One region of the Sphingomonas sp. C3-2 genome, then DNA from elsewhere that is predicted to be linked to it. Evidence: riboswitches for the same ligand, from Rfam matches in the RefSeq annotation. Region 1 holds a riboswitch; each other region holds the start of a gene.

What was found. Region 1 has a riboswitch for cobalamin ahead of QYC26_RS09165 (TonB-dependent receptor plug domain-containing protein). Riboswitches for the same ligand answer to the same signal wherever they lie in the genome.
Region 2: linked by a shared signal. The riboswitch ahead of cobW (cobalamin biosynthesis protein CobW) and the one ahead of QYC26_RS09165 (TonB-dependent receptor plug domain-containing protein) in region 1 are both predicted to bind cobalamin.
Region 3: linked by a shared signal. The riboswitch ahead of QYC26_RS04620 (TonB-dependent receptor plug domain-containing protein) and the one ahead of QYC26_RS09165 (TonB-dependent receptor plug domain-containing protein) in region 1 are both predicted to bind cobalamin.

What each region holds. Positions count from the first base shown of each region.
Region 1 covers NZ_CP130322.1:1,873,486-1,885,545, reverse strand. Annotated here, with positions in the region: gene QYC26_RS09180 (iron ABC transporter permease) at 1-235, opposite strand, end outside; gene QYC26_RS09175 (ABC transporter substrate-binding protein) at 181-1,032, opposite strand; gene QYC26_RS09170 (hypothetical protein) at 1,029-1,607, opposite strand; gene QYC26_RS09165 (TonB-dependent receptor plug domain-containing protein) at 1,683-3,542, opposite strand; cobalamin riboswitch at 3,730-3,963, opposite strand; gene QYC26_RS09160 (S9 family peptidase) at 4,132-6,201, shown strand; gene QYC26_RS09155 (methyl-accepting chemotaxis protein) at 6,274-8,424, opposite strand; gene QYC26_RS09150 (TorF family putative porin) at 8,448-9,161, opposite strand; gene gyrB (DNA topoisomerase (ATP-hydrolyzing) subunit B) at 9,775-12,060, opposite strand, start outside.
Region 2 covers NZ_CP130322.1:960,976-973,035, forward strand. Annotated here, with positions in the region: gene QYC26_RS04655 (hypothetical protein) at 126-533, shown strand; gene QYC26_RS04660 (alpha/beta hydrolase fold domain-containing protein) at 537-1,529, opposite strand; gene QYC26_RS04665 (DMT family protein) at 1,692-2,027, shown strand; cobalamin riboswitch at 2,099-2,345, shown strand; gene cobW (cobalamin biosynthesis protein CobW) at 2,597-3,631, shown strand; gene cobN (cobaltochelatase subunit CobN) at 3,631-7,362, shown strand; gene cobO (cob(I)yrinic acid a,c-diamide adenosyltransferase) at 7,366-7,968, shown strand; gene bluB (5,6-dimethylbenzimidazole synthase) at 7,971-8,618, shown strand; gene QYC26_RS04690 (ABC transporter substrate-binding protein) at 8,605-9,462, opposite strand; gene QYC26_RS04695 (iron ABC transporter permease) at 9,535-10,545, shown strand; gene QYC26_RS04700 (OsmC family protein) at 10,619-11,038, shown strand; gene QYC26_RS04705 (TonB-dependent receptor) at 11,336-12,060, shown strand, end outside.
Region 3 covers NZ_CP130322.1:949,803-957,933, forward strand. Annotated here, with positions in the region: gene QYC26_RS04605 (ABC transporter substrate-binding protein) at 1-569, opposite strand, end outside; gene QYC26_RS04610 (iron ABC transporter permease) at 650-1,645, shown strand; gene QYC26_RS04615 (ABC transporter ATP-binding protein) at 1,639-2,418, shown strand; cobalamin riboswitch at 2,439-2,627, shown strand; gene QYC26_RS04620 (TonB-dependent receptor plug domain-containing protein) at 2,775-4,703, shown strand; gene QYC26_RS04625 (DUF983 domain-containing protein) at 4,774-5,196, opposite strand; gene QYC26_RS04630 (aldehyde dehydrogenase family protein) at 5,328-6,845, opposite strand; gene QYC26_RS04635 (SDR family NAD(P)-dependent oxidoreductase) at 6,963-7,721, opposite strand; gene QYC26_RS04640 (SDR family oxidoreductase) at 7,765-8,131, opposite strand, start outside.

The DNA.
Region 1 (12,060 bases):
GCAGTTGCTGGACGATGGTGACGGTGGGTTCATCCGCCAGCCCAAAGGCGCCGGCGACGAGATCGTTCGTGGGGATGACGACATAGCCGATGCGCAGCGAGGCCAGCATCAGCGCGGTGAGCAAAAGCAGCAGAAAGAGGTTGAGGCGCAGATCGTGCGCATGGGCAGGCGGGTTCTGCATCATGCGCCTCCCGTCATGCGCGCGCGCAGCGGGGCGCGCTGTGCGGCGAGCCATTTGACCGCCTCGGCCAGCAGCGGGCTGCCGCAATTCCAGTATTTTCCGGGGACGGAGAGGATCGGCCGGTGCTGTGCCTTGCCCCAGAGCAGCGGATTGCGCCGCAGCACCGTGCTGCTGGGCGCGGCCCCGTCGAAATAGCTGACGGCAAAGGCGGAGGGCGGCGCGCCGATCACGCGTTCGAGCGGCACCCCGCCCCAGCCGGGCGGGCCCCATTCGGCCTGCAGATTGCGGTAGCCCGCCGCCTGGAGTGCGGCATCGACAAAGGTGCCTTCCCCCGCGCCGCCGCCATCGGGGCGGTAATAGATGATGGTCGGCCAGTGCGCGCGCGGCTCGGACGGGCGGGCAGCGGCAAGCGTAGCGCGCATGTCGGTGAGCACCGCCTCACCGCGTTCGGGCCGGCCCAGCGCCTTAGCAACATCGCGCGTCATCGCCGCGATTTCCGCCCAGTCATTGGCGAAGGGGAGCGGCAGCACCGCGATTCCGAACCGGTCGAGCGCCGCCATGGTGCGCTTGTCCATCATGTCGCTCGTCACCAGAAGCCTTGCGCCCGATGCGAGGATTTCCTCGGCCGAACCGCGCGTGGCGGGGATACCACGCGCGCGCGCCGCATAATGCGACAAGGGCCCGGTGGCCTGTGGCGACACGGCGGCGATCTGCGCGCGCGGGGCGAGCATCAGCACCATCTGGTCGGCGCACAGGCCGTAAGAGGCGACCCGCACCGGGGCGGCGATTGCCGATGCGGAAAAGAGCCCGAGGACCGCGCCAAACAGTGCGATCGCCCGGCGCGGGTTCACTTGCCGAACCCCTTGCCGAGCCTGTCGCGCCCATCGGGCAGGGTGCCGGCATAGCGTTCGAGTACCAGCTGCCAGAGCGCGAGACGGCCGAAATCGGGGGTCTCGGCGATCCCGTCGTCCGGGGTGAGGAAGGGATTGGGAAAGAAGATCGCGATCGTCGATTCGCCGCGCCCGTTCACCGCGCGCAGCGACCAGGTGACGGGATGGCCCGCGCGGTCGAGCCCGCGTTCGAGCCAGACCCGGCCGGGGCGGCGATGCGCGATCAGTTCGGGCGGGGTGGGATTTTCGGGCGATCCGCGATTTTCGCCGATGCACAGATGGAAATGCCCGCCCGATCCCCAATGGACGGTGAAATAGCCGCCGCTGACGGTGATCGATTGGGGCGCGCCGGGGCAGCGCAGTTCATAGGCGCCGCCTTCGACCATCGGGCCGAAGGTAAGCTGGTGCCAGTGATTTTCGAACAGATCGCGAAACAGCGTTTCGAGAAAGGCCTGATCGGTGGGAAGCGGCCAAAATTCGGCGAGGACGCGGCCGTCCTCGGCGGTCTTGTGCTCTACGGCAATGGGGTGCGGCATGGCTTAGGGTCTCCGGGTGGCGCCGCGCGATCTTTTCGATAAAAATCGCGCGGCGCCGGGGGAAGCAGGGAAGGATCAGAAGCTGAGGCGGACGCCGCCATAGGCGCTGGCGCCCAGCGTGTTCTTGCCGAAGCTCATCTGATACTGCTTGTCGAAGAGGTTGAGCACGCGGGCATAAAGCTCGACCGTGTCGTTCAGCCGGTATGATCCGAGCAGATCGAAGACCGCAAAGCCCGCAGTGGCACCACCATAGCTCGATTCATTGCGGCTGCGATAACGCGCGCGGCCGGTGAGCGAGACGCCGTCATAGGGGGTGACGGTGACCGCGGTGCTGCCCGAATTCTTCGGACGCCCCATGTCGAGATAGACGCCGTCCTCGTCGCCATCCTCGCGCGCCTTGAGATAGGTGTAGCTCTGCGCGATCGACAGCCAATTGGTGGGGCGCACCGTCATGCCGATCTCGACGCCCGATTTTTTGGTGCGGCCGAACTGCCCATAGCCGCCATAGGGCGGGATCGACCCGTCGAACACGATCTCGTTGCGGACGCGCGCGAAGAAATAGGAGAATTGCGCGGTAAAGGCCTGACCGAAACCAAGGTCGAACCCGACATCGCCGCCCTTCGAGGTTTCGACCTCGAGATTGGGATTGCCATATTGCGGATCGAACAGCTGATAGAGCCCGGGCGCCTTGGCGCCGGTGCCATAGCTCGCGCGCAGCTTGATATCGGCCGCCGACATCGCATCGGTGATGAGATAGGCGGCGGTAGCGCGATAGGTGTCGAACGACCCGAAACGGCTGTGATCGTCCACCCGCGCGGCGCCGGTGAGGGTGAGGTTTTTGAGCGGGCGCAGCGCCAGTTCGCCGTACACCGCCGAGGTGTTCACCGACGCATCGAAATTGCCCGAATAGTTGGTGACCTGATCACTCTTTTCCCATTCCTTGTTCACGCCCGCGGCGACGCTGACGAACGATCCGGAATCATAATTGGCGTTGAGCGCGACGACGTCCTTGGTGCCCTTGTAGAGATCGCCTTCGGGCTTGTAGGAATTGCCGAAATAAAGGCGCCGCGCGACATAGCGGCTGGCGGTGAGATCGGCGTGGAAATGCCCGTCATCGCTGCCATAGCGCGCCTGCCCGGCATAGGCATATTCACGCTTGCGCACGGTGTTTGCGCTGTCCGAATTGGTGTTGTCGAGATCGGAATGCGCGTCCTGCCAGAATCCGATCAGCTGGAGTTCGAGATTGTCGGTCGCGGCGACGCCCAGACGCCCGCTGAACCCGTAGCGCCAATATTCGTCGCGCTCGGTTGCGCTGCCCGTGGCGGGATCGGCGAGCGAGGGCCCTTTGTGCTGATAGCCGGTGGCGGTGAGGCGGAAATCGACCGCGCCCTTCTTGCCAAGGATCGACGCGCCGCCGTTCAGCGTATCATGCGCGCCATATTCGCCCTCGGCATTGACCGAGATGCCTTCTTCGGTCGCGCGCTGGGTGATGATGTTGACCACGCCGCCGATCGCGTCCGAACCATAAAGCGAGCTCTGATTGCCGCGCAGCACCTCGATCCGCGCGATATCGCGCGTGACGAGGTGATCGGACTGATATTGCGTGCTCGTCGAGCTGGGATCGCCAAGCTCGATCCCGTCGATGAGGAAGAGCACCTGATCATTGTCCGATCCACGGATGCTGACATTGGTATTGTCGCCGGGGCGGTCGGTGGTCAGCTGGACGCCCGCGATCATCTGGAGCAGATCCTTGGCGAAGGGCGCCTGGCTTTCCTTGATGTCTTCCTGGGTGACGATGGTGACCGCGCTCCCCACCTCGCGCGCGGCGAGCGGGATGCGGCTGGCGGTGACGAGGATCTCGTTATCGGCGGAATCGGCCGCGAATGCGGGTGCGGAGACACCCGCGAGCAAGAGACCGAGCGTTACATATTTCATTTCTGTTTCCCCCGCGCCTGAGCAAATCGGACGGGCGGGGGCGTGCCGTGCGCGAACGAACGGTCGGCGCGCGTCGGCAAACGGGCGCGACGGGCGCTCGCCGACAGGCACCGATGCGGCCCCAGCCACATGGTTCGTCGCTCAGACGGAGAAACAACCGTGCCTTGGCCATCCCCTGGACCGAGGCAAGAGCGACCGCAACGCCGGCAGGTCTCCTGGCTCGCGGGTCTTCGCTTGATGCACACCTTCCCAGATCATGGGCGCATTCGGCCCGGATCCAGTGGCTGCCCCTCGAAAGGGCCAGTGCATCGCGCTCTCCGCTTACAGTTGCAGGGACAGCCGCGGATTTGGATGGCCATGCCACCCGCACCGCATTCCCGAATTAAGCCCGATCAAGGGCACCGGCGCGATCTGTATCGGACGCCGTAAAGGCGCCCGGACGGCCTGTTAGGGCAAAAACCGCCGCGCGAAAAGGGGGCTTGGTACAGGGCGAGAGGCTGCGTGAACTTTTGCTGCAAACGAAACGACTTGCTTGAAACGGGCAGCGAAAACAGCATTCTGGCCCGCAATATCCGATGGGAGGTTTCCGATGCCGTTTCGCGCCAGCCTAATTCCGGTGCTCCTTGCCGCCACAACCGCACCAGCATTCGCCGCGCCCGCCGAAACCCCCAGCCGCTATTTCGAGGGCAAGGACCTGTTCGGGCTGGAGGTGGCGAGCGATCCGCAGATCCGCCCCGATGGCGCCATGATCGCCTATGTCCGCCGATCGAACGACATCATGAGCGACAAGGCGCGCCCGTCGATCTGGCTGATCGATACGCGCACCGGCGCGCACACGCCGCTCATTGCCGGGCCGGGCGCGCACAGCCAGCCGCGCTGGTCCCCCGATGGCAAGCGGCTGGCCTATGTCTCGGCCGGTGACGGCGATGCGCCGCAGCTGTTCGTCCGCTGGATGGAAACGGGCGCGGTGGCGCGCGTAACCGGCCTGCCCGACAGCCCGCAAAGCATCAGCTGGTCCCCCGATGGGACGCGGCTCGCCTATATCATGACGGTGCCCGACGAGGGGACCAAGCTCGGCAAGGCACCCGCCAAGCCCGAGGGCGCCAATTGGGCGCCCCCGCTCGAGGTGATCGACAAGGTCGTCTACCGCAATGACGGCGGCGGCTATGTGACGCCGGGCTTCGACCATATCTTCACCGTATCGGCCGAAGGCGGGCCGCCGCGCCAGCTGACCTTCGGCGCGGTCCATGATGGCGGGCCGCTGGCCTGGGCGCCCGATGGCAAAACGCTCTATTTCAGCGCGGTCCGCACCAAGGACTGGGAACGCGAGCCGGTGAACAGCGAGATCCATGCGCTCGATATCGCCACCGGCGCGCTGACCGCGCTCACCAGCCGCGAAGGACCCGATGGCGCGCCCGCCATTTCGCCCGATGGCAGCCGGATCGCCTATATCGGGTTCGACGACAAGCGGCTCGGCTATCAGAATGCCGAACTGTACGTGATGAACCGCGACGGTTCGGGATCGCGCTCGCTCACCAAGGCGCTGGATACGAGCATCGACAAGGCGGTCTGGGCGGCGGACGGGCGCTCGCTCTATATCCTCTACGACGCGCGCGGGCAGAACCGCGTGGGCCGCGTGACGCTGGACGGCAAGGTTTCGGCGGTCGCGACGGGGCTGGCCGGAAGCGGGCTCGATCGCCCCTATAGCGGCGGCGATTTCAGCGTTTCGAAAAACGGCACGGTGGCGTTCACCAGCGGCAGTGCGTTGCGCCCCGCCGATATTTCGGTGGTGCAGGGCGGCAAGACGCGGCGCCTGACACGGCTCAACGAGGATATGCTCGGCGCCAAGGCGCTTGGCCAGGTGCAGGAACTGGCGGTCACCGCGCCCGATGGACGCCCGGTGCCCGCCTGGATCGTCACCCCGCCCGATTACCAGCCAGGCAAGCGCTATCCGCTCGTCCTCGAAATCCATGGCGGGCCGCACACCGCCTATGGCCCCAGCTTTTCGACCGACAACCAGCTCTATGCCGCCGCCGGCTATGTCGTGCTCTATACCAATCCGCGCGGATCGACCTCTTATGGCGAGGAATTCGCCAACCTCATCCATCACAAATATCCGGGCGAGGATTATGACGACCTGATGGCCGCGGTCGATGCCGCGATCGCGAGCGGCTATGCCGATCCCGACAATCTGTTCGTCACCGGCGGATCGGGCGGCGGCGTGCTGACCGCATGGATCGTGGGCAAGAACAACCGCTTCAAGGCGGCCGCGACGCAAAAACCCGTGATCGACTGGGCCAGCTTTGCGCTGACGGCGGACAACACGCCCTATTTCTCACGCTACTGGTTCGGCAAATTCCCGTGGGAAGACCCGATGGCGTTCTGGAACCGCTCGCCGCTGTCGCTGGTCGGCAATGTGCAGACCCCGACGCTCGTCGTCGTCGGCAGCGAGGATTACCGCACGCCGGTGAGCGAGTCCGAGCAATATTATTCGGCGCTCCAGCTGCGCGGCGTGCCCACCGCGCTGGTGAAGATCCCCGGCGCCAGCCACGGCGGAATCGCGGCGCGCCCGTCGCAATCGGCGGCCAAGGCTTCGGCGATCCTCGACTGGTTCGGCAAATACCGCACATCGCCAGCGACACCGGCCCCGGCGCTATAATCAAAACGCCCGCGGATCGGACCTGACCGAACCGCGGGCGCCTGCACGATCTTGGGCTGTTTGCCCGGCGGATCAGGCCGCCGAGGACAGCCGGGGCGCGGTCTGCGCGGCACCCGTATCGAAGCGCGCGGCCTGATCGTTGAGCGCGACCGCCTCGGTGGTGAGGTTGCGCGCGGCGGCGGAGGTTTCCTCGACCATCGCGGCGTTCTGCTGGGTCGACTGGTCCATCGTCGTCACCGCCACGCTGATCTGGGTGATCGCCGACGACTGGACCTGATTGTCCTCGGCCATCTGGCCGAGCAGCATGTGCACTTCGGACACCCCGCCCGAAATGGTTTCGAACGCCCCGTCGACGCGCTGGACGGCATCGACCGCGGTGACGATGTCGGTCTGCGTCACGGTGAGCTGATCGCGCGCGCGCTTGGCCTCTTCCTCAGCACGCATCGCGAGCGCCGAGACGAGATCAGCGACGACTGCGAAGCCACGGCCCGCATCGCCCGCACGGCCGGCTTCGACCGCCGCGTTCATCGCAAGGACGCGGGTCTGGAAGGCGATCTTGTCGACGCCTTCGATCACCTGATCGATGCCCTTGGCGCTTTCGCTCACCCGGTCCATCGCCTGCACCGCCTCACCGGCAACCGCACGGCCGCTGGTGACGGTTTCGAGCGCTTCGTCCGCGCGGCGCACGGTCTGCGACGCGGCCTGCGCCGAGGCCTTGAGGCGCTGATCGATCTGGACGAGCGCGGCCGAGGTTTCCTCAAGGCTCGCCGCATTGGCTTCGGTGCGGCGGGCCAGGTCTTCGGAGGCCTGCGCGATTTCCTGCGAGCCCGAGCGGATGCCGCCCGCGCTGTGCGCGACCGCGCCGATCATCCGGCGCAACTCGCCGAGCGCCGCGTTGAAATTCTCCTTGAGCGCGGCATAGCCCGAGGGGAAGGGTGCGGTGATCTCGGCGGTGAGATTGCCATGGGTGAGTGCATCGAGCCCCGCGCCGACCGCGCTGGTGACGACACGCTGTTCCTCGGCCGCGCGGTGATCCGCCTCGGCGCGTTCGGCCGCCGCCAGACGGAAGACATCCGCCGCGCGCGCCATCGTGCCGATTTCGTCCTGACGCTCGAGCTGCGGGATCGTGCAATCCTCACCCTTGGCCAGCCGGTCGACCGCGTCGCTGAGCCCCGCCATCGGGCGCCCGATGATGTTGCGCGCGGCATAAAAGAGGCTGGCAAGCACCGCGCCGACGATCAGCAAGCCGCCGATGACAAGCTGCCACGCCATTTCACGCGCCGGCGCGGCAATCGTCGCTTCGGGAACGTCGAGCACCAGGCCCCAGGTGGCGTTGAGCCCATCGAGCGCGATCGGCCGGATCACGCGGCGCATGGCCACCCCGTCGATATCGAGATTGGGGAGCACGCGCGTTTCGCCGCTGGCGAGCGCGGCCTTGACCTCTTCAAGCCCCGGATCGGCATAGGGTTTGCCGAGCGCCGCCGGATCGGGGTTCGCCACCCAGGCGCCGGTGCCCGACAGCAGCATGACCCGGCCGGTGCCGAAGGGCTTGAGCGCGCCGAGGCGTTCGGACACGCTGCTCAGTTCCATATCGACCCCGGCGGCACCGATCACGCTATCGCCCGAGCGCACAGGATGCGCGATCGACGTCATCATCACGCTCTTGCCGTCGACGTCGAAGCTGTACGGATCGACGATCGCGCCTTCGCCGCTTTCGAACGCGGTGCGGAAATAGGGCTTTTCATAGGCCCCTTCCTCGTCAATCGGCACCTGATTGAGCGCGCCGGTGCTGCTCTTCACCCAATAGGGGGTGAAATTGCCGTGCCGGTTCGAACCGGCCGAACCGATCTTTGCGGCATCGGGACCATCCCATTGATCGGGGGTGATCATCGTCCAGCTGCCCAGCGCCATCTTCGATTCAAGAAGATCGGTCTTGAGCACGGTGAGCGCGACGCTGCGGTCGCGCGCACCATCGGCGTGCAGCTTGCCAAGCGCCGAGGCCATGGCGCGTGCGGTCGCTTCGAAAGCGGCGATATCGGCCTTGACTTGATTGCCCTCGGCATCGGCCTGCGCGATCGCGGATTCATCGGAAAGGGCACCGACCGCCGACCGGGTCTGCAGAACCACGGCGGTGAACCCAAGCAGGAGCAGCGTTGCGATCGCCAGCCCGGCGACCGTCATCAGCTTGCCTGCGATATGCATGCGACTGAAAAGCTCTTTCATTGTAATCGCTCCAGCAGAAAGGGTCAGAAGGCGGCGCTGATGGACAGCAGCGCAGCACCATCGGCGCGGGCACCGCGGCCGAGATCGGTATCGACATAGGCAAGGCCGACCGTGATCGGCCCGAAGCCCGCATCGGCGCCAAGCGACCAGTCATGATAGCTGCCGGCGCGGGGGCTGAGCGCGCCCCGGGTGCGGCCGCCACGCGCCTTCAATGTGAGCGGCGTCCCCGGAATGGAGGCGGCAGCTTCGCCGTAAAGATAGAGATTGTCGTCGCCAAGCGCGGCCTGATCCCAGCTATAGTTCATGCCCAGCGTCGTGCGGAGCGGGCCCAGATCGTGCGACAATTTGGCACTGGTCTCGAAAAATTCGATCTTTCCGGGGCCGCTGCCGCCGGGATAGCTGTAATAGGCGACCGCCATGTCGAGATCGGTGCGCGGGGCGATGCTCCCCGCCCAGCCCGCATAGAAATCGATTTCGGTGGCGCCGTAGCGGTCGCCCATGTCGATCGACGATCCCCAGGCGCCGATATAGACGCCGCTTTCATGGGCGAGGTTGATCGTAGCCTGGACGGCGGGATCCTTCCCGGTCAGCGAAACGCCGCGAAAGCGATAATCGCTGACGATGGTAGCGGCGCCGGAAACGGTGAATTCGGGGGTGTCGGCGGCAGTCTCAGCCGCAGCGGCGACAGGCAATAGGAATGCGATCAGGGCAAGCCCCGACGAAGTGACAAAGCGCATGAAAGTCCTCTTTTCGGGACGTTAGAAAAGCACTGTCATTATAGGAGGTTAGGAATCACCACCGGCGCACGCGGGCGGAGCGCACGCGCGCAAAGCCGCTAATGCTTTCAATTCATGTAACAAAATGTTTCTGAGAATGTTGGTGTACGGATCTTCACCATCCGTGCGGCACGGCTTTCCGCGCGGCGTCGGCAAAATGGCACATGTCGGGAAGGGCTGATAATAGATTCGCGAAAACTAAATAGCTGCAGAGTGATTGCCCGCAGCCATCACAAGAAACGACGCTACCCGTCTCGGTCAGTGCCCCGAAGTGGACGTGTTTGCGCGCACCGACCCAGACGCTCCCCCACGACTTTTTATTTAATCGCCATTCCTTTTCCCATGAAATGGACCAAGAGCACAATTGAGGCAGGTGCAATCACCCTCACGAATGAGGGTACAAGATCCCCATAAATTTCAAATAAAATTTGCGAAATCATCATCAATGAAAAAATGAATATAACTTGTAATTTACTCATTTTCGCAAGCGCCCCTGTAACCAGCGAGCTTCGTTTCTCACTTTCTCTGAAACATTTCTCTCTTTTATGAAACGGCCTACCATCCGCTTCATGCTTCAGACGTCGAGATTTGCCACGCTCAGCGCGTTTTCCTGGATGAATTCGCGGCGCGGTTCGACGACGTCGCCCATCAGGCGGGTGAAGATCTCGTCGGCGACGTCGGCCTGGGCGATCTCGACCTTGAGGAGCGAGCGGTTCTGCGGATCGAGCGTGGTTTCCCAGAGCTGCTCGGCGTTCATTTCGCCAAGACCCTTGTAGCGCTGGATCGACAGGCCCTTGCGCCCGGAGGCGAGGATCGCCTCGAGCAGTTCGGACGGGCGCGACACGGACGTGCCCTTGCCCTCGCTCAGCGCGGCGATTTCGCCGTCCTCGCCCTGCTGACCGGCCTTGGCCGAGGCGATGAGGCGCGAGGCCGAGGCATAGGCTTCGGCCTGTTCGCTGGCCAAGCCGTGGAGCTTGCGCGCCTCGGCGCTGCCAAGGAAGCTGGCTTCGATCGCGTGGTGATCGGTCACGCCGCGCCACAGCCGTTCGAGCTGATAGCCGCGATCTTCGGTCACCCGGCCCGTCCAGCGCGCTTCGGGATCGGCTGCGCCAAGCCAGTCAGCCACGCGCGCAATCGCCTCTTCGCGGCGTTCGAGCGGCAGGTCGGGGGCGAGCGCGCCCGCCAGTGCCAGCGCCTCGACGATCGCGGGGTTAAAGCGGCGCGGGATATAGCGCATCAGCGTGCGCATGCGGCGCGCGTGTTCGACCAGTTCGCGCAGATCGGCGCCCGAGCGCGCCCCGCCCTTGGTTTCGAGCACCATCGCCGACAGGCCGGCATCGACGAGATAATCGTCGAGCGCGCCGTCATCCTTCACATAGACTTCGGAACGGCCGCGCGAGACTTTGTAGAGCGGCGGCTGGGCGATGTAGAGATGCCCCGCCTCGATGATCTGCGGCATCTGGCGATAGAAGAAGGTAAGCAGCAGCGTACGGATATGCGCGCCGTCGACGTCTGCGTCGGTCATGATGACGATCTTGTGGTAGCGCAGCTTTTCGAGGTTGAAATCCTCGCGGCCGATGCTGGTGCCCAGCGCCTGGATGAGCGTGCCGATTTCCTTCGACGAGAGCATGCGATCGAAGCGCGCGCGCTCGACGTTAAGGATCTTGCCCTTGAGCGGGAGGATCGCCTGATAATGGCGATCGCGCCCCTGCTTGGCCGAACCGCCTGCGGAGTCACCCTCGACGAGGAAGAGTTCGGACTTGGCCGGATCGCGTTCCTGGCAGTCGGCAAGCTTGCCGGGGAGCGAGGCGATATCCATCACCCCCTTGCGCCGGGTAAGCTCGCGCGCCTTGCGGGCGGCTTCGCGCGCAGCGGCGGCGTCGATCACCTTCTGGATGATCGCCTTGGCGTGCGCGGGATTTTCCTCGAGCCATTCGGTCATCTTGTCCGACATCAGGCTTTCGAGCGGCTGGCGCACCTCGGACGAGACGAGCTTGTCCTTGGTCTGCGAGCTGAACTTGGGATCGGGCAGCTTGACCGAGACAATCGCGGTCAGCCCTTCGCGCATGTCGTCGCCGGTGAGCGCGACCTTTTCCTTCTTCAGCAGCCCCGATTTCTCGGCATAGCCGTTGAGCGTGCGCGTCAGCGCGGCGCGGAAGGCGGCGAGATGGGTGCCGCCGTCGCGCTGCGGGATGTTGTTGGTGAAGCAGAGGACGTTTTCGTAATAGCTGTCGTTCCACTCGAGCGCGACCTCGATGCCGATACCGTCACGCTCGCTCGAAATCGCGATGGGATCGGCGAAAAGCGGGGTCTTCGCGCGGTCGAGCCACTGCACGAACGCGCCGATGCCGCCTTCGTAGAACAGTTCATGCTCTACCTTTTCCTCGTGCCGGGCATCGACCAGGAACAGCCGCACGCCCGAGTTGAGGAAGGCGAGTTCGCGGTAGCGATGCTCGAGCTTCGAAAAGTCGAATTCGGTGATCTTGAAGGTGGCGGGGCTGGGGAGGAAGGTGACGCGCGTCCCCTTCTTGCCATTGGCCGGGCCGATAACCTTGAGCGGCGCCTCGGCATCGCCGTGGCGGAAACGCATATAATGCTCTTCGCCGTCGCGCCAGATGTTGAGATCGAGCCATTCGGAGAGCGCGTTGACGACCGAGACGCCCACGCCGTGCAGGCCGCCCGACACCTTATAGGCGTTGTCGTCCGAGGTGTTCTCGAACTTCCCGCCCGCGTGGAGCTGGGTCATGATCACCTCGGCGGCGGACACGCCTTCTTCGGGGTGGATGCCCGTCGGAATCCCGCGGCCATTATCCTCGACCGAGACCGAGCCATCGGCGTTGAGCTGGATGATGATCCGGTC
Region 2 (12,060 bases), 910 kb from region 1:
CTGCCGCTCCCACCGGAGCGGTTGATGGTGACAGACTAGGCCGCGACTCACCCCGGCGCTTCATCCATCCGGATTAGATCGTTGCGAAAGGCGACAGCGACGACCGCGCATGATATCCAGCCGCGATGAGCAAGAGGTTTGCATGGACGGCCGCAGCGGCGATGGCCCTTATTACGCCGCCCCAAATTGCATGGGCGCAGGATGCCCCCGGCGCCGTGCCCCCGGACGCGGAGGCCGGCGTGGCGGGCCATTATTATCTGACCGGGATGATGGAAACCGGATCGGAACTGCTGTTGCAGCCCGACGGCGTTTTCAAATGGTATCTGGTCGTCGGCGCGCTCGACCTGCTGGCCGAGGGGCGCTGGACCGCCAAGGGCGAAGTGGTGACGCTGATCGTCGAGCAGCAACAGACCAACAACCCGGAAACACCAGTGCCATTCGAGCAGCTGGTGCTGACGCGCGATGCCGAGGACGGTGCGCTCGTCCCCGGCGAACCGCTGCGCGGCCGGTATGTGAAGGCGCGCGCGGACTGAGCCTCAGCCGCCCCAGTGCGCGGCCACGAACCGGCTGACTTCGGCGGCCAGCTCCATATCCTCGGGCGCGCCCATGAAGCCGCCATGGGGCATCCCTTCGAAAATATGGAGTTCGGCCGGCACGCCCGCGCGGCGGAGCGCACGGTGCATGCGCACCGTGTTGGAGAGGAAGAGATCGCGCGTTCCTGCCTGCAGGAAGCTGGGCGGAAACCCCTTGGAGAAATCGCCGAACAGCGGCGAGAGATAGGGGTGCTCCAGCGGATGGCCCGCCGCATAGAGCCGGTTCAGCGGCAGGAGCGGCTTGGGCAGGATAACGTCGAAGGTGCGATTGGTTTCGAACGTATCGCCGGATTCGGTGAGATCGAGTTCGGGGGTGAGCAGCACGAGCGCGGCAGGCAGCGGCAGCCCCTCGTCCCGCGCGCGCAGCGCAGTGGCAGCCGCAAGATTGCCACCCGCCGACGCGCCGCCGATGATGATGTTTTCAGGGGCATAACGATCGAGCAGCGCGCGGTAGGCGGCGAGGCAATCGTCGAGCGCGGCGGGATAGGGATGTTCGGGCGGCATCCGGTAATCGACGGCATAACAGCGCACGCCGTGCTGGTCCGCGCGCATCTGCGCGCCGAGCAGGCAGGATTCGCCGGCGCCGTAAACGAGGCCGCCGCCATGGATATCGAGATAGGCACGGTCGTCCGCCCCGGCGCCTTCGGGCGTGGCCGCATAGACCGTGGCGCCGCCCAGCGAGATCGTCTCTACGCTTGCGCGCAGATAGGGCCGCGCGGGGGCCATCATGTCGAGGATCACCCCGTCGACCCGCGCCTTCATCGCCGCCCAGCCGACAAGATCGTCGGGTGCTGGCACATCATCGACAAGGTTCAGTGTCTTGCCATCGGGATTGACGCGCGCCGCGAGGCTGGCCTGCGCCTCGGCACTGATCGACTGCGGGAAGGGAACCAGCCTTGCCTCCACCCGCACGCCGCGCATTTCCTGATCCGCCATCCTGCCCTCTCCTGAAAACTTATCCACAGCCACGCTAGGCGGACGATAGCGGATGGCAAGACCCGCAAATGGCGATGAGCGCACCGGACAAAAAATGCGCTGTCCCGTCAGACGTGCCGATGGCTTCTGGCGCTCGGGCCGGTGGATGGGCATAGGGCGACCATGCCGACGATCGCCCTTCTCATCGCATCCAACCTGTTCATGACGATTGCCTGGTACTGGCATCTGAAAGGCGGGATGAACAAGGCCCTGCCGCTGGTGATCGCCATCAGTTGGGGCATCGCGCTGTTCGAATATTGCCTTGCCGTGCCCGCCAACCGCATCGGTTATTCGAGCGGGTGGAGCGCGGGGCAGTTGAAGGTAGCGCAGGAAGCGATCGCGCTGATCATATTTGGCGGGTTCATGGTGACGGTGCTGGGTGAACCGATCAGCTGGCGGCATCTGGCGGCCTTTGCCTGCATCATGGCGGCGGTGGGTTTTCTTTTCATCGGCAAATGATCCGCCGATGCGCGGCTTGGCTTGATCGCCGAATTGGCATAGAGCCGCAGGCGGAGGCCGGGCCCGCCCGTCCCCCAACAGATCGCGCCGGTGCCCGAAAGGGCTTAATTTGGGAACGCGGTGCGGATGGCCAGGGCCATCCAAATCCGAGGCTGTCCCTGCAACTGTAAGCGGCGAGCGCGATGCAAAAGGCCGGCCTTCCGACACGAAGGCGCGGCAGCCACTGGGCCGGACGCTAAACCATGCGAGGCCTGGGAAGGCTGTGCATCAAGCGATGACCCGCGAGCCAGGAGACCTGCCAGCGCACCGGTCGCTCTTGCCCTGACCCAGGGGATGGTCATGGCACGGTCAACTCTCCGTCTGAGCGACGAAGCCATGCGGCTGGGGTCGCATCGGTGCCGGCAACGGGCGCGTGCGCCCGCCCGTCGTCGCGCGCCGACCGCTGGCGCGTGGGCATATCCGCCCGCGCACCGCCGGATGCCCCGCCGCCCCTGACGTTGCTCTGGCGCGGAGACGAAGATGAAGACGAACACCGCATTGCCCTGCCCCCGCATTCCGGGAGCACAAGGATGAGCAAGATCCCCGCAACCGTGATCACCGGGTTTCTGGGCGCCGGAAAGACCACGCTGATCCGCCATCTGCTGCAAAATGCCGGCGGCCGCCGGCTTGCCATCGTGATCAACGAATTCGGCGATGTCGGCGTGGATGCCGATCTGGTGAAGGGATGCAACGACGCCGCCTGCCCCGAGGAAGATATTCTGGAGCTGGCCAATGGCTGCATCTGCTGCACCGTGGCGGACGATTTCCTGCCGACGATGCAGAAGCTGCTCGACCGCCCCGAACCGCCCGAGCACATCATCATCGAGACATCGGGGCTGGCGCTGCCCAAGCCGCTGATCAAGGCGTTTCAATGGCCCGACATCCGCACCCGCGCGACCGTCGACGGCGTGATTGCGCTCATCGACGCCGATGCGGTGGCCGCGGGCCGGTTTGCGAGCGACGAGGAAGCGCTGGCCGCCGCGCGCGCGGCCGACCCGACGCTGGACCATGACAGCCCGCTTGAGGAACTGTTCGAGGACCAGCTGGCCTGTGCCGATCTCGTCATTTTGAACAAGTCCGATCTCGTGGCGCCCGAACGGCTGGCCGAGATCGACGCCAAGATCGCGGCCGAAACGCGCACCGGCGTGAAACGCGTCCATGCAGCGCACGGCGCGGTGGACCCGGCGGTGCTGCTGGGGCTGTTTGCCGGCGCCGAGGATGATCTCGACGCCCGCCCCTCGCACCATGACAGCGAGCCCGATCACGACCACGACGATTTCGACAGCTTTGTCGTGACGGGGGGTGCGGTAACCGATCTCGACGCCTTGCTGAACGCGATTTCGGCGCAGATCGAGACCCATGACATTTTGCGCGTGAAGGGCATGGTGGCGCTGGCGGACAAGCCCGCGCGGCTGGTGGTGCAGGCAGTGGGCCCGCGCATCCAGCATCATTTCGACCGTCGCTGGACCGAGGATGAGCCACGCGTGACGCAGTTGGTGGTGATCGGCCAGCAGCCGCTGGCGCGCGCGGCGATTGCCGAGGCGCTTGCGAAGGCGATCGGCTGATGCACCTGCTGTCGGCAACGCCGGGAACCATCGCGAATGGCGAGGAGGCGATCGACCTTGGCCAATCGCCCGGCGACATCGTGATCCTGACCGTTGCCGACAGCGAGCTGGCCTGTTTCGCACGCGCCGCCGAGGCGCTGGGCGATGACGCCCCGAGCATCCGGCTGGCCAATTTGTTGCAGCTGAAGCATCCCTATTCGGTCGACCTTTATGTCGAGCAGGTGATCGCGCAGGCGAAATTCGTGTGCGTCGTGCTGCTCGGCGGCAAGACCTATTGGCCGTACGGGATCGACGAGATCGCACGGACGGCACGCGACAAGGGGATTGCGCTGGCCGCATTGTCCGACGGGCAGGAACAGGACCCCGAACTGGCGCGCGCGTCGACGCTGCCCGCCGAAACGTGCGAGAAGCTGCGCGATTATCTGCGCCAGGGCGGGAGCGCCAATGCGCTGTCCTTCCTGCGCGCCGCCACCAGGCTGATCGGGCAAGATGCGGGCCCGCCCGACGATCCGGTGCCGGTGGCCGATGCCGGGCTGTATCTGAAAGGCCGCGAGCGCCCGGTGCTGGGCGATGTGCGGGCACGCTGGATCGCAGGCCAGCCGACCGCGCTGATCGTGTTCTACCGCGCGCTGATGATCGCCGGGACGCTGGATGCCGTCGATGCGATGGTGGCGGCGTTCGAGGCCGAGGGGCTGAACGTCGTTGCCGTCCATGTCCGCGCACTGCGCGATCCCTATGCGATGGACTGGCTGGCTGCGCTGATCGACGAGACCGCGCCCGACGTGATCGTCAACACGACCTGCTTTGCCGCATCGTCGGGCGGCGAGGCACGGATTGCATCGGTGCTGGAGCGCGCCGACTGCCCGATCCTGCAGGCGGTGTTCGCCGGTGTGGAGGAGGAAAGCTGGCGCGACAGCGCACGCGGGCTGGGCCCCCGCGATCTGGCGATGAACATCGCGCTGCCCGAGGTGGACGGCCGGATATTCAGCCGCGCGGTGGCGTTCAAGGCGGCCGAACGTTTCGACACGCGCACCGAATGCGGGATCGTGGTGCCGCGCGTGCTGCCCGACCGGATCGCCTTTACCGCCAAACTGACGGCGAACTGGGCAAGGCTGCGGCGGACAGCGCCCGCGGCACGGCGCGTGGCCTTGGTGCTGGCGAATTACCCCAATCGCGACGGGCGAATCGCCAATGGTGTGGGGCTCGACACGCCCGCGAGCACGGCGGCGATACTCGCGGCGCTTGGCGATGCCGGTTATGACGTGGACGGGCACCCCGCCGATGCGGCAGCGCTGATGCGGCTGATCACCGACAGCGTGACCAACGACCTTGCCTCCCCCGACCGCGCGGGCGGCGCCTTTCTGCCGCTGGACAGTTACCGCGCGGCATTTGCCGAATTGCCCGAGACGGCGCGCACCGCGATCACCGCGCGCTGGGGGACGCCCGAGGACGATCCGCATGTGCGCGGCGACGGCTTTCGCCTCGGCATCCACTGCTTTGGGAATATCGCGATCGGGGTGCAGCCGGCGCGCGGCTATCATATCGATCCCAAGCAAAGCTATCACGACCCAGCCTTGCCCCCGCCGCACGCCTATCTGGCGTTTCACATCTGGCTGGAACGCGTGTTCGCCGCGCAGGCGGTGGTGCATGTCGGCAAGCACGGCAACCTCGAATGGCTGCCGGGCAAGGCGGTTTCGCTGTCGGACAGCTGCTTTCCCGAAATCTGCGCCGGGCCGGTGCCGCAGCTTTACCCCTTCATCGTCAACGACCCCGGCGAGGGCACGCAGGCCAAGCGGCGGATCGGCGCGGTCATCATCGATCACCTGACCCCGCCGCTGACGCGCGCCGAAAGCTATGGCCCGCTGAAACAGCTCGAGGCGCTGGTCGACGAATATTATCTGGCGGCGGGGATGGACCCGCGCCGGCTGGAACGGCTGAAGCGCGAGATACTCGATCTGGCGCATGGACAGGGTCTGGCGAGCGATGCCGGGGCCGAAGGCGATGGCGACGACGCGCTGGCAGCAATCGACAATTATCTGTGCGAGCTGAAGGAAATGCAGATCCGCGACGGGCTGCATATCTTTACCCAGTCCCCCGAAGGGCGGTTGCGGCGCGATCTGCTGGTGGCGCTGGCGCGCACCCCGCGCGGCTATGCGCATGACGGCGAAAAATCGCTGCTCCGCGCGCTGGCCGACGATCTGGCGCTGGGGTTCGACCCGCTCGACTGCCGGATGGGCGATGCGTGGACGGGGCCCCGCCCCGCCCTGTTGGCGGCGCTGACCGACGACCTCTGGCGCAACCACGGCGACACGGTGGAGCGGCTGGAAATGCTGGCGGCAGCACTGGTGGACGGCGGCGACGCCCCCGGCCCGGCGAGCTGCGCCGTTATGGCCGATATGCGCGAACGGCTGATGCCCAAGGTGGACGAGTGCGGCGGCGCCGAACGGGCCGCGCTTATCGCCGGGCTCGACGGTCGGTTCGTGCTGCCCGGCCCGTCGGGCGCGCCGACGCGCGGGCGGCCCGATGTGCTGCCGACGGGGCGCAATTTCTATTCGGTCGACACCCGCGCCATCCCCACCGCCACGGCATGGGATCTGGGGTTTCGATCGGCGCAGCTGCTGGTGGAGGATTATCTGCAGCGCGAGGGCGAATATCCACGCGCGATGGCGGTTTCGGCCTGGGGCACCGCGAATATGCGCACCGGCGGCGACGATATCGCGCAGGCGCTGGCGCTGATGGGCGTGCGGCCGCGCTGGGACTGGTCGTCGGGCCGGGTGACAGGGTTCGAGATCATGACGCTGGCCGAGCTCGGCCGCCCGCGCGTGGACGTGACCTTTCGTGTTTCGGGCTTTTTCCGTGACGCCTTTCCCGAGCAGATCGACCTGATCGACAGCGCCGCGCGCATGGTGATGGAGCTGGACGAGCCCGAGGAAGACAATCCCGCCGCCGCGCGCCGTCGCGCCGAAGCCACCGACATGGTTGCTGATGGAGCAAGCGAAGCGGAGGCGCTTCGCCGCGCGGGCACCCGCGTCTTCGGATCGAAGCCCGGCGCCTATGGCGCGGGGCTGCAGGCGATGATCGACGAGAAGCTGTGGCACAACCGCGCCGATCTGGCCGAGATCTATCTGGACTGGGGCGGCTATGCCTATGGCGGCGGGATCGAGGGCGACGGCGCGCGCGCGCTGTTCGCCGAACGACTGACACGCACCGACGCGATCGTCCAGAACCAGGACAATCGCGAGCACGACCTGCTCGACAGCGACGATTATTATCAGTTCGAAGGTGGGATCGCCGCCGCTGTCGAGCATCTGTCGGGCCGCAAGCCGCGCGCCTATCACAACGACCATAGCCGCCCCGAACGCCCCGTGATCCGCACGCTCGAAGACGAGATCGGCCGGGTGGTACGCGCCCGCGTGACCAACCCCAAATGGATCGCAGGGGTAATGCGCCACGGCTATAAGGGCGCGTTCGAGATCGCCGCGAGCGTCGATTATCTGTTCGGCTTTGCCGCGACGACCCAGGCGGTGCGCGACCATCATTTCGACGCCGTCCACGCCGCCTTTATCGAGGATGAGACGGTGCGCGCCTTCATGGCCGAAGCCAACCCCGCCGCGCTGCGCGAAACCGCCGCGCGCCTGAACGAGGCGCTGGAGCGCGGCCTGTGGAAACCCCGATCGAACAGCGCGGCCATGATGCTGGCCGCCATTGCCCACCCCGCAAAAGGAGCCTGAACCATGGAACGGACCGACGAACAGCACGCCGCGAAGATGAAGAAGAAGCAGGCCGCGCACGACAAGATCATGGCCAGCAAGACGGTGGAGAAAGATCTGCTGATCGTCCACACCGGCAAGGGCAAGGGCAAGACCACGGCGGCGCTTGGCATGGTGGTCCGCGCGATCGGACACGGCAAGAAGGTGGGTGTCGTCCAGTTCGTGAAGGGCGCGATGGCGACCGGCGAGAAGGCGGTGTTCGATGCCTTTCCCGACGCCGTCGAATTCAAGCCAATGGGCGAAGGCTTCACCTGGGACACGCAGGACCGCGCGCGCGATATCGCGGTGGCGCGCACCGCCTGGGACGAGGTGAAGCGGATGATCGCCGACCCCGCCTATCAGATGGTGCTGGCGGACGAGCTGAACATCATCCTGCGCTATGACTATCTGCCGCTGGACGAGGTGCTCACGGTGCTGACCGAGCGCCCGGCGGGCAAGCATGTGATCGTCACCGGCCGCAACGCGCCCGAGGCGCTCATCGAAGCGGCCGATCTGGTGACCGAGATGACGCTGGTAAAGCACCCCTTCCGTTCGGGCGTGAAGGCGCAGCCGGGAATCGAATTCTGACGATGACGCCCGGTGCGCCCCGTTTCGACACAGCGTTTCAGGAACAGCTGGACGCGCTGTTCGCCTGGCGGCGCGACGTGCGCCATTTTCGGACCGATCCGCTGGACGAGGCGGAGATCGCCCATCTGCTGGAAACCGCGCACCGGGCACCGTCAGTGGGCAATTCGCAGCCGTGGCGCTTTGTGCGCATCCGCACGCCCGCGCTACGCGAAGCGCTGGCCGCGCATGTCGATGCCGAAAGCGCGCGCGCGGGTGCGCGTTATGTCGAGGACGCGCGCCGGGCGGCCTATCATGCGCTGAAGCTGCACGGCCTGCGCGAGGCGCCGGAAATCATCGCGGTGTTCAGCGACGACGCAACGCCCGCCGGCCATGGGCTGGGCGCCGCGACCATGCCCGAGATGCGTGCTTATTCGACCGTGCTGGCCATCCACACCTTGTGGCTGGCCGCACGGGCACGCGGGCTGGCGCTGGGCTGGGTATCGATCGTCGACCCCGATCACATCAAGGCGTTGCTGGAGGGGCCACCGGCATGGCGGCTGATCGCGCTCTTGTGCATCGGCTATCCCGAGGTGCCTTCCGACACGCCCGAACTCGAAACCCGCGGCTGGCAGGCGCGCGGGAACTGGCGCGCCAATGTCAGCGTGCGTTGAGCTGGTGCGCGAGGCTTTGCGCGGCGCGGACATAAGCGGGGCCGCCACAGACCGTCCATGCCTGAGGCAAGCTGATCCGGGGGACGCGGGCGAGCGCCGGGTGGTGCAGCATTTCCGTCCCCTGATCGCTGACCCGCGCGGTCGCGCTTTCGACGATCAGATAATCGGGGCGGGCGGCGACAAGTTCCTCGATCGACAGCTGGCTGACCGCCGGGCGCTGCATCCTTGCCGCGAGATTGATGAGCCCCGCGCGCGTCATCAGATCGTCGACGAGCGTGCCCGTGCCGGTCAGGAAACCGCGCCGCTGATAATAGGCGGCAACCGTGCCGGGTTTGGCCCTGGGCAGCGCCGCAAGCTCGCGGTTCATGGCCGCGATCAACGCCTCGCCGCGCCGGGGATGGCCGACAGCCGCCGCCACCTCGCGGATCTGCGCGACGATATCGTCGTACTTCTCGGCCGAGCGGAGGCGCAGCGTGGGATAATCATGCGGCGCGATCGCCGCCATCAGCCCGGCCCGGCGCGACGCACTGCCGATCACCAGATCGGGGCGGATGGCGATCACCTCTTCGGCGGACTCGCCCAGAATCCGCAGGCCGCGCGCCTTGTCCGCCGCAGCCGACATTTCGGGATTTCCAGCATTGTGGGTGAGCCCCGCAATCTGATCGCGATCGGCCAGCGCGAGCAGATACTGATCGGCGCACAGGTTGAGCGACACGATTTTCTGCGGCCGCGCAGAGACCGGGGACGGCGATGATGCGGATACCCCGACAACGGCCCCCGTCGCGGCGAGGCCCAGCAGGGCAGTCAGCGCGAGCGCGCAGGAACGGAAGGTCAAGGCGGCCATAGCGGCCAACCCCTAGCAGCAAGCACCCGGGACACAAGCGTGACGGGCAGATCGATCGAATACGAGGTTGCAATGCAGTTTTCACAACGGCCTGCGCGCCGGATTTCCCTCCTCGCCAGCGGGTTGCTGGTGTTACTTGCCGCCGCCGCGATGGCATCGTTGCTCTACGGCCCCGTCCCCATCGGGATCGAGCGGACGCTGGCGAGCCTTGCCGGACGCGGCGACGATATTGCCGAGTCGATCGTCGTGGACCTGCGCCTGCCCCGCACGATCCTGGGCCTGGCCGTGGGCGCGATGCTGGGTGCGGCGGGCGCCGCGCTGCAGGGCTATCTGCGCAACCCGCTGGCCGAGCCATCGGTGCTGGGCGCATCGAACGCGGCGGCGCTGGGGGCGGTGATCGCGCTCTATTTCGGGCTGGCCGAATGGCATCCGGCCGCGCTGCCGCTGATGGCGATCGCGACCGGGCTGGGATCGCTCATCCTGCTCTTCGCGTTGACCGGGCGGGCGGAAAGCCCGCTCAGCCTGATCCTTGGCGGCATCGCGGTATCGACGCTGGCGGGGGCGGCGATCAGCCTTGCGCTCAACCTGTCGCCCAATCCCTTTGCGGCGATGGAGATCATGACCTGGCTGCTCGGATCGCTTGAGAATCGTTCGATCACCCATCTGTGGATCGCGCTGCCCTGCATCGGCATCGGGCTGGCGCTGCTTTTTGTCGATGGCCGGGCGCTTGATGCGCTGACTTTGGGCGACGACAGTGCACGCGCGCTGGGCAACGACCTGAAACGCACGCGGATGCGGCTGATGCTGGGCATCGCGATCGGGGTGGGCGGCGCGGTGGCGGTATCGGGCGCGATCGGCTTTGTCGGGTTGATCGTTCCGCATCTGATCCGCCCCTTTACCGACCGGCGGCCATCATCGCTGATCCTGCCATCGGCACTGGGCGGCGCGGCGCTGCTGACGCTGGCGGATGTGGGGGTGCGGATGATCCCATCGACCAACGAGCTGAAGCTGGGCGTCGTCACCGCGTTTCTGGGCGTTCCCGTGTTCTTCGCGCAACTGATCCGCGAAAGGCGGGTCTGGTGACCGGTTGACCCCGCAGGCAAAGCGCGGAAAAATGGCCTTCCAGACTATCGATCAGCAATCAAGAGGACGAGCAATGGCTGACGGCATCGAGGCGCGGGTTTCCGAAAGCGGCGAAAGCCCCTTTGCGGTGCGCATCGCGGTATGCGGCCATGAGCTTGTCGGCGACGAACCCACCGCCGATGGCGGCGCCGATCTTGGCCCCTCCCCCTATCAGCTGCTGACCTCGGCTCTCGGCGAATGCACGGTGATGACGGTGCGCTGGTTCGCGCGGCAGAAGGACTGGCCCGTCGAGCATATCGCGGCGCATGTGACCCATACGAAGATGGAGGTCGAAGGACGCTCCGGCCAGACCGATGTGTTCCACAAGACCGTGTTCATCAAGGGTGACAAGCTGACCCCCGAACAGCGCACAAGGCTGATCGACGTCGCCGCCAAATGCCCCGTCCAGCGCACGCTGGAAAGCGGATCGGTGATCGAAACCCACGCGGGCTGATCCGCCCCGTTACAAAATATTGCCGACAGATGATTTTGTACGGACAGGTTACATTTAACTGTCACATAAATAGGCCAATAGCCGCTCAAACATAACGGGCGGGCCAATGAACAGAATCATCGGCGATATCTCGACGTGGAACGCAAGTTCTCACGGCGATGCGTCGCACCCATTCAAGACAGATGCGACCTATAACGCGGCAGGTTTTCCGACCTGAACCCGCCCATGCGTGCAGGGCGCGCAGATTTTCTTTCGATCACTTCACAATCAGAAAATTCTCAACAGGGATTCACTTCCATGAATGCATTTGCACGTCCTGCGTATTTCGGGCGCAAGCACGCCGTGTCGATGATGGCGCTGCTGATCGGGCTTTCCTGCGCGCCAAGCGCGCTGGCGGCGGACACCGCTGACGCGGCCGCCCCGGCGGCGGACGGCGAGATCATCGTCACCGGATCGGCATATAAGAATGAGGAAGAAATCGCGGCGCGGCGCAACTCGCTGGTCGTGGTCGACACGCTGGCGCAGGACGATACCGGCGACCTGGCCGATCAGGCGCTGTCCGAAGCGCTGTCGCGCGTCGTGGGCGTCAGCACCATGCAGGTGCTCTATGCCGAGCAGGAAAGCCAATATGTCGCGGTGCGCGGGATCACCCCCGATCTCAACCATGTATCGGTCGACGGGATCAGCATGGTTTCGGTGGCGAACGGCGGATCGGCACAGCGCCGCGTCGATCTGGCGCTGATCCCGAGCCAGGCCGCGCGCCAGACCGAGGTTTACAAGACCTTCACCGCGGACCAGGAATCGGGCGCGATCGGCGGCATCATCAACATCGTGCCGCACAGCGCCTTTGCCAGCCGCAAGGGCAAGTTCTTCATCGACGCCTATGCCAATTACACCCCCTATAACGACGTGCCCGGCGGCAACAGCCGCAAGCCGTACAGCGATTCCAAATGGAGCGGCGGGGTAAAGGGCCTGTGGACCAAACGTTTCGGCGCCGACGAGCAGTTCGGCATCGTGCTGAG
Region 3 (8,131 bases), 930 kb from region 1:
TCGTCGACGAGCGTGCCCGTGCCGGTGAGGAAACCACGCCGCTGATAATAAGCGACGACCGGGCGGGCCGTACCCGCCTGCACCGCCCCCACTACGCCGAGGCGGCGGACGAGATCTTCGCCGCGTGCCTGCTGGCCGAGCGCGGCGGCGACGCTGCGCGCCTGCGCGATCATTTCGGCTTGCGAATTGGCGAGCCCGAATTCGACAAAGGCAACCGGATGGTTGCGAAAAAGCGCCTCGACCCCCGCGCGCTGATAGTCGCTGCCGATGATGAGATCGGGCTGAAGCGCCAGAAGCTCCTCCGCGCTGCCTGCCGACACCGGATAAGCAGCCGCCGCGCGCGCATGGAAGGACATTTTGGGATCGCGTGCATATTCGGAGAGCGCAGCGATCTGACGGCGATCGGCAAGTTCGATCAGATATTGATCGGCGCACATGTTGAGCGACACGACGCGCAAAGGATACGCCGGCGCGGTGACGCCCACGGGCTGCGCCGCGCGCTCGGCCGACGGCCCCAGCCCGATCAGGGCGAGCAGCGAGGCGAACAGCGCGGCGAGAGACTGAAACACGAAACGCGGCCTTTCCGGAATAAGCGCGCGCCCGGCATGGCGCGGATCGTCGCCGGATTCAACCTTGGGGAGCCCCGTCGATGGGCGCGGTGAGCCGACCGATGCTGATCGGGGTGCTGGCGCTCATCACGCTGATCGCCGCCATGGGGTCGCTCGCCATCGGCCCTGCCCCGCTGAGCCTGACGCGGATGGCCGACACGTTACGCGGCGCGGACGACCCGATTGCGCGCACGATATTGTTCGAACTGCGTGTGCCGCGCACGATCCTCGCGCTGCTCGTCGGCGCGGTACTCGGCACGGCGGGCGCCGCGCTGCAGGGTTATCTGCGCAATCCGCTGGCCGAACCATCGGTGCTGGGCGCATCGACCGCCGCCTCGCTGGGCGCGGTGATCGCGCTGTATTTCGGCTTTGCGATGATCAGCCCGATCCTGTTGCCGGGCTTTGCCGTGGCGGGCGCGATGATCGGGCTGGTGCCGCTCTTCCTGCTGGCGGCGCGATCCGAAAGCCCGTTGACGCTGATCCTGGCCGGGATCGCGATCAGCACGCTGGCGACCGCGGGGGTGAGCCTTGCGCTCAACCTGTCCCCCAACCCCTTTGCCGCGATGGAGATCACCAACTGGCTGATGGGTGCGCTGGAGGACCGATCGTTCCAGCATGTCTGGATTGCGCTGCCCTGCATCAGCATCGGCATGGCGCTGCTGCTGTGGAACGGCCGCGCGCTCGACGCGCTGACGCTGGGCGAGGACGGCGCGCGCGCGCTGGGCGTCGACCTGAAGCGGACGCGGTTGCGCCTGCTGGCAGGGGTTGCCGTCGGCGTGGGCGGCGCGGTCGCGGTGTCGGGCGCGATCGGTTTTATCGGGCTGATCGTGCCGCACCTTATCCGCCCGCTCACCGACCGCAGCCCGAGCGCGGTGCTGTGGCCATCGGCGCTGGGCGGCGCGGCGCTGTTGACGCTGGCCGACATCATGGTGCGGCTGATCCCGACATCGAGCCAGTTGAAGCTGGGCGTGGTGACCGCCTTTCTGGGGGTTCCGATCTTCCTGTTCCACCTGATCAAGGAGAGGCGGCTATGGTGATGCTAGAGATCGAGGGGCTGGCCGTCGAACTGGGTGGCCGCGCGGTGCTGCACGGGATCGACGCGCGGTTCGAAAGCGGCGCGATGATCGGGATCATCGGCCCCAATGGCGCGGGCAAATCGACGCTGGCGCGCGCGGTGCTGAACCTGGTGCGCCCGCGCGCCGGCCAAGTGACGATCGACGGGCGGCGGATCGACACGATGCCGCGCGAGACGCTGGCGCGGACGATCGCCTATCTGCCGCAGGGCCAGACGCTGCACTGGCCGCTGACCGTCGAGCGGATGGTGGGGCTGGGCCGCCTGCCGCATCTGGCGCCCTTTTCGAAGCCGCGCGCCGAAGATCTTGCCGCGATCGACCGCGCGATGGAACGCGCCGATGTCACCGCGCTTGCCAACCGCGTGGCGACCGAGCTTTCGGGCGGCGAGCGCGCCCGCGCGATGCTGGCGCGCGCGCTGGCGGTGGAGGCGCCCGTGCTGATCGCCGACGAGCCGCTGAGCGCGCTCGACCCCGGCCATCAATTGCAGGTGATGGACCTGCTGGCAGCGCAGGCGCATGGCGGCGCGCTGGTGATCGCGGTGCTGCACGACCTGACACTGGCGGCGCGGTACTGCGACCGGCTGGTGCTGATCAACGCGGGGCGGATCGCCGCCGACGGCACGCCCGAACAGGTGCTGACCGATGCGCTGTTGCGACAGGTTTACGGCGTCGAAGCGTGGACCGGTGATGTCGCCGGGCACCGGCTGATCGTGCCGATGGCGCTGAGCCATGCTTGACCCCCGCCCCGACCCCGCCTATCCGCCGCCGCGCGACAGGTTCCCCGGCACCGGGGATGAAAAGGGAACGGGGTGAAGATCCCCGGCTGCCCCTGCAACTGTAAGCGGCGAGCCGACGCATCACGGGCCATTGGGACTGTTCCCGAGAAGGCGATGCATTCGGCCATGACCCGCGAGCCAGGAGACCTGCCCGTCGCGGTCGTCCTTCGCCGGGCCAGGGTGCGCTGGGCGAGCGGGTCATTCCCCGAGCGACGACATCGTGGCCGTGCGCTGGCACGGGCGCGGTCGTGCGTCGCCAGAGGCCCGATTCCGCCTGCTCCAGCCATGGCAACCAAGGGTTTATTGGGGTTTGCCATATGACGAAACGCATTTTGATGATTTCCGCCGCCGCGCTCGCGATACCATCCGCGCCGGCGCTTGCCGCGCCCGACGCGACGACGCTTTCGCCCGAAACGATCATCGTCACCGCAACGCGCACGCCGCTGTCGCTCGACCGGATCGCCGCATCGATCACCGTGCTCGACAAGCAGGCGATCGACCGCACGCAGGACATGGGCGTGACCGAATTGCTCGTCCGCACGCCCGGCATCTCGATGACGCGCAATGGCGGTTACGGCACATCGACCTCGCTGCGCATCCGCGGGGCGGAGACCGACCAGACCGTCGTCGTGATCGACGGGGTGAAGATCAACGACCCCTCCTCCCCCGGCGGCGGTTATAATTTCGGCAATATGCTGGTGGGCGATATCGACCGGATCGAGGTGCTGCGCGGGCCGCAATCGATCCTGTGGGGGAGCCAGGCAATTGGCGGCGTCGTCAACATCGTGACGGCAGCCCCCGAAGGGCCGCTGGGGGCGACGATCGACCTGGAGGCCGGATCGCGAGAGACGCTGAACGCGCGCGCAGGGATTGGCGGCACGACCGGGCCGGTGCGCTGGCGCGTTGGCGGCCATGCCTTCACCACCGACGGCATCTCCGTATTGAAGGACGGCAAGGAAGCCGACGGCTTTCGCAATGTCGGGCTCAACGGCCGCGTCGAAGTGGCGCTGGCGGATAATGTGAGCGCGGACCTGCGCGCCTATTGGTCGCGCGGGCGCGCCGACCTCGACGGGTTCGATCCGGTCAGCTTCCTTCCCGCCGACACCGCCGAATATGGCATTACCGACGAGTTTTCCGGCTATGCGGGCCTCAACGTCGCGCTGTTCAACGGCAAGCTCAAGAACCGGATCGGCTATGGCCGAACCGAGATCGACCGCGACAATTTCGATCCCGCGCTGGGCGGTGCCAAGACGTTCGAGGCCGAAGGCCGCAACGAACGCTTCGAATATCAGGGGACACTCGACATCGCGCAGGGCTGGTTCGCGACCTTTGGCGCGGAGCATGAGAAATCGCGCTTCCAGTCCGCTTCCCCGCCCTGGTCGAACGACGGCGGCAAGGCCGATATCACCAGTTTCTACGGCCAGCTTTCGGGCGAGGTGCTGAAGGGCCTCGTACTGAGCGGCGGCGTGCGCCATGACGATCACAGCAGCTTTGGTGGCAAGACGCTGTTCTCGGCGGGGGCGGCATGGTCGCTTGAAACCGGCACGATCCTGCGCGCCAGCTATGGCGAAGGCTTCAAGGCGCCGACCTTGTACCAGTTGCTTTCCGAATATGGGAATGCGGAGCTTGCCCCCGAACAGGCCAAGGGCTGGGAAGCGGGCGTGGAACAGCATCTGCTAGGCGATCGGCTGGTGCTGGGCGCGACCTGGTTCGAACGCAGCGCGCGCGACGAGATCGGCTATATGTCGTGCTTTGGCGTGAGCGGCGATCCGCTGTGCGTGGTGCCCGGCACGACGACCCCGCGTTTCGGCTATTACGCCAATATCGGCCGCACCAAGGCGCGCGGTGTCGAACTGGCGGCCGCCGCCAAGATCGCCGAACGGCTCGATTTCACCGGCAACTATACCTGGGTGGAGGCCGAGAACCGCACCGACGGCGCAACCTATGGCAAGTGGCTCAACCGCCGCCCGCGCCAGACCGCCAATGCGGCGATTACCTATTCCTGGCCGTTCGGGCTGGAAACGGGCGCGGCGCTGCGCTGGGCGGGCAAGTCCTATGACGATGTCCTGAACCAGGTGAAGCTCGACGATTACACGCTGGTCGACCTGCGCGCCGAAGTGACCGTGGCACCGCAGATGCGGCTGTTCGCCCGCGTCGAGAACCTGTTCGACGAACGGTATGAGACCGCCGCCAATTACGGAACGCTGGGGCGGAGCATCTATGCGGGCATCCGCGCCCGCTTCTAAAGGCATGATATCGGGGGCGGCGGTGCCAATGCATCGTCGCCCCGGCTCACTCCGGCGGCAAAGAGACCGACTAAGCTGGCGGCTGGCCGCCCTTATCCGCATCGGGTTTGATCAGCCTTGCCTCGCGCGCCTTGTAGAAGAACTGGCTGCAGACGAGCCAGCCCTTGAGCGGGCGGAGCGGCAGCGTGCAGGTGACCAGCAGGAAGGGCAGCGAGGTCACCAGGTGCACCCAGAAGGGCGGCGCCACAAAGATTTCGAGCAGCAGCGCGAAGGTGACAGCAGGGACGCAGCCGAAGCAGATGACGAAAAAGGCCGGACCATCGGCGGGATCGGCGAAAGCATAGCTGAGGCCGCAATGGTCGCACTTGTCGCGCAGCTTCAGAAAGCCGTCGAACAACGCCCCTTCCCCACAGCGCGGGCAGCGCCCGCGGATACCGGTGCGGACGGGATCGAGCCGCGGCCACTGGGTTGAATCGGGATTGGGATCGGTCATGGCGTTTTGCATCAGCTGAAAAGGGAAGGTCTGTGCCGGAGCATGGGTCCGGATGGGACGGATCGTCAAGCCGAACCGCCCCATCGGACAATTTGTCCAACCCATTGATCCTCGGCCCTTAACCCGGAAAATCAACCGATATCGAACTTCACCCCCTGCGCGAGCGGCAGATCGTTCGAATAATTGATCGTGTTGGTCGCGCGGCGCATATAGGCCTTCCACGTATCCGACCCCGAGGCGCGGCCCCCGCCGGTGGCCTTTTCACCGCCGAACGCGCCGCCGATTTCGGCGCCACTGGTGCCGATATTGACATTGGCGATGCCGCAATCGCTGCCCAGCGCCGACTGGAAAAGCTCCGCCTCGCGCAGATCGCGCGTGAACACTGCCGAGGACAGGCCCTGCGGCACGCCGTTCTGAAGCGCAATCGCCTGATCGAAATCGCTGTAGGAGATAACATAGAGGATGGGGGCGAAGGTTTCCGCGCGCACGATCTCGGTCTGCCCCGGCATTTCGACGAGCGCGGGACGGACATAGAAACAGCCATCGGGCCCGGCTGCGCGTTCGCCGCCCCAGACCGTGCCGCCCTGTTCGCGCGCCGCCGCCAGCGCTGCCTGCATCGCTGTGAACGCCGCCTCGTCGATAAGCGGGCCGACATGGTTTGCCTCGTCGAGCGGATCGCCGGTGACGAGCGAACCAAGCGCCGATTTAAGCCGCGCGACAAGATCGTCACGGATGCTGTCATGGACGATCAGGCGGCGCAGCGTGGTGCAGCGTTGCCCCGCCGTGCCCGCCGCCGAAAAGACGATGCCGCGCAGCGCGAGATCGAGATCGGCCGAGGGCGTGACGATCGCCGCGTTGTTGCCGCCGAGTTCAAGGATCGCGCGGCCGAAACGCCCCGCGACGCGCACCGCGACATCGCGGCCCATGCGCGTGCTGCCGGTGGCGCTGAGCACGGGGATGCGCGCATCCTCCGCCAGCAGGACGCCGAGATCGGCGCCGCCGATCAGCAGCTGCACCAGATGATCGGGCGCCTGACCGAATTCGGCCGCCGCGCGTTCGAAGAGCAGCGTGCAGGCGAGTGCTGTAAGCGGGGTCTTTTCAGACGGCTTCCACACCGCCGAATTGCCGCAGACGAGCGCGACCATCGTGCCCCAGGCCCAGACGGCGGCGGGAAAATTGAACGCGGTGATCTGGCCGAACACGCCCATGGGGTGCCAGGTTTCGAGCAGTTTGTGGCCGGGACGTTCGGTCGCGATCGACAGGCCGTGGAGCTGGCGCGAAAGCCCGGTGGCGAATTCGCATATGTCGATGACTTCCTGAACCTCGCCGCGCGCCTCGGTCAGGATCTTGCCGCATTCCATGCTGAGGAGGCGCGCGAGCGGTTCCTTGTAGGTGCGCAGCAGATCGCCGTAGAGACGCACAAGCTGGCCGCGCACCGGCGCGGGCACCGCGCGCCAGGCAAGAAACGCCGCCTGTGCCCGGGCGATCACGGCGTCGGCCTCAGCCATATCGGTGAGCGGAAGCCGGGCCAGTTCCTCCCCCGTGCCGGGCGAGACAGTGGGAAGCCCCGCGCCTGCGGGCGGCGCGTAGCGAAGGTTCATCTGTTCGAAAAGCGCAGCCACCGGCGCGCTGATGCGGTTTGCGGACATCGTGATTCCTGCAGGAAAGATTGTGTTGGCAACCATATTACCGGCAGCCAAAGCAGGAATACAACCGACCGCATCGGCGACGCGTACGCGGGCCACCCCCGCGCACGCGCCGGACGATCAGATCGCCGTCTGGCCGCCGTCCACGGTCAGGATCGTGCCGGTGGCGTTCACCGCGCCGGCGAGGAAGATGATGGCATCGGCCATTTCGGAAGGTTCCGACCCGCGCTGGGTGAGCGGGAAGAGCTTGTAAATCAGATCCATATCGGTGTCGGGACCGAAATCGCCGCCTTTCGACGTCATCGGCGTGATGACATGGCCGGGGCAGATCGCGTTCACGCGGACGCCCTTGCGCGAATATTCGGCGGCCATCGCCTTGGTAAGCCCGATGACGCCCGACTTGGACGCGCTGTACGCCGCGCCATAAGGCACGCCAACGAGCCCTGCGGTCGACGCGACGTTGACGATGCAGCCCTGGGTTTCGAGCAGGTGCGGCAGCGCGCGCTTGCTGAGGAAGAAGGGGCCGTTGAGATTGACCGAGAGCACCTTGAGCCAGGTTTCATCGGCAAAATTTTCGGTCGGGCCGTTAGCGAGGATGCCCGCGATGTTGCACAGGATATCGAGCTTGCCGAGCAGGCGAACGGCTTCGTTCACCAGATTGGTGCAGGAATCGGCATCCGACGCGTCGCAGACGACCGCGTGGACGGTGCGCCCATGCTGCGCGCTGAGCTTGGCAGCGGCTTCCGTGAGCCCCGCCTGATTGACGTCGGCGATGACGACATCGGCGCCCTTGGCCGCGAACTGATCCGCCGTTGCATAGCCGATGCCCGACGCGCCGCCGGTGACAAGTACGGCCTTACCCTTGAATTCCATGGTCATCCTCATTCGTTAACTGGATTGCGATTGATCGGTGGACGGGCGGTCAGCCCTTATCCTCGTCGGGCAGCTGGGGTGCCCAGGCGACGCCATTGATGTGCGAGCCGCCATCGACGAACAGCGTGTTGCCGGTCATGTAGCGGCAATCGTCGCTGGCGAGGAAGGCGACGACGGGGGCGATATCGTCGAGCGGATCGCCGACCCAGCCCATCGGATTCTGCCCCGCGACCAGCGCGGCCGCCTGCGGATTGGCCTGCTCGAAGCGCGCATAGGCCGCGCTTTTCGCGCCGGGGCAGACGATATTGGCGCAGATGCCGAACGGCGCCCATTCGCGCGCGGCGGTGCGAGTGAGCGCACGGAGCGCTTCCTTCCCGACATTATATTCGGCGGTATAGAGATGCGCGTTAACGCCG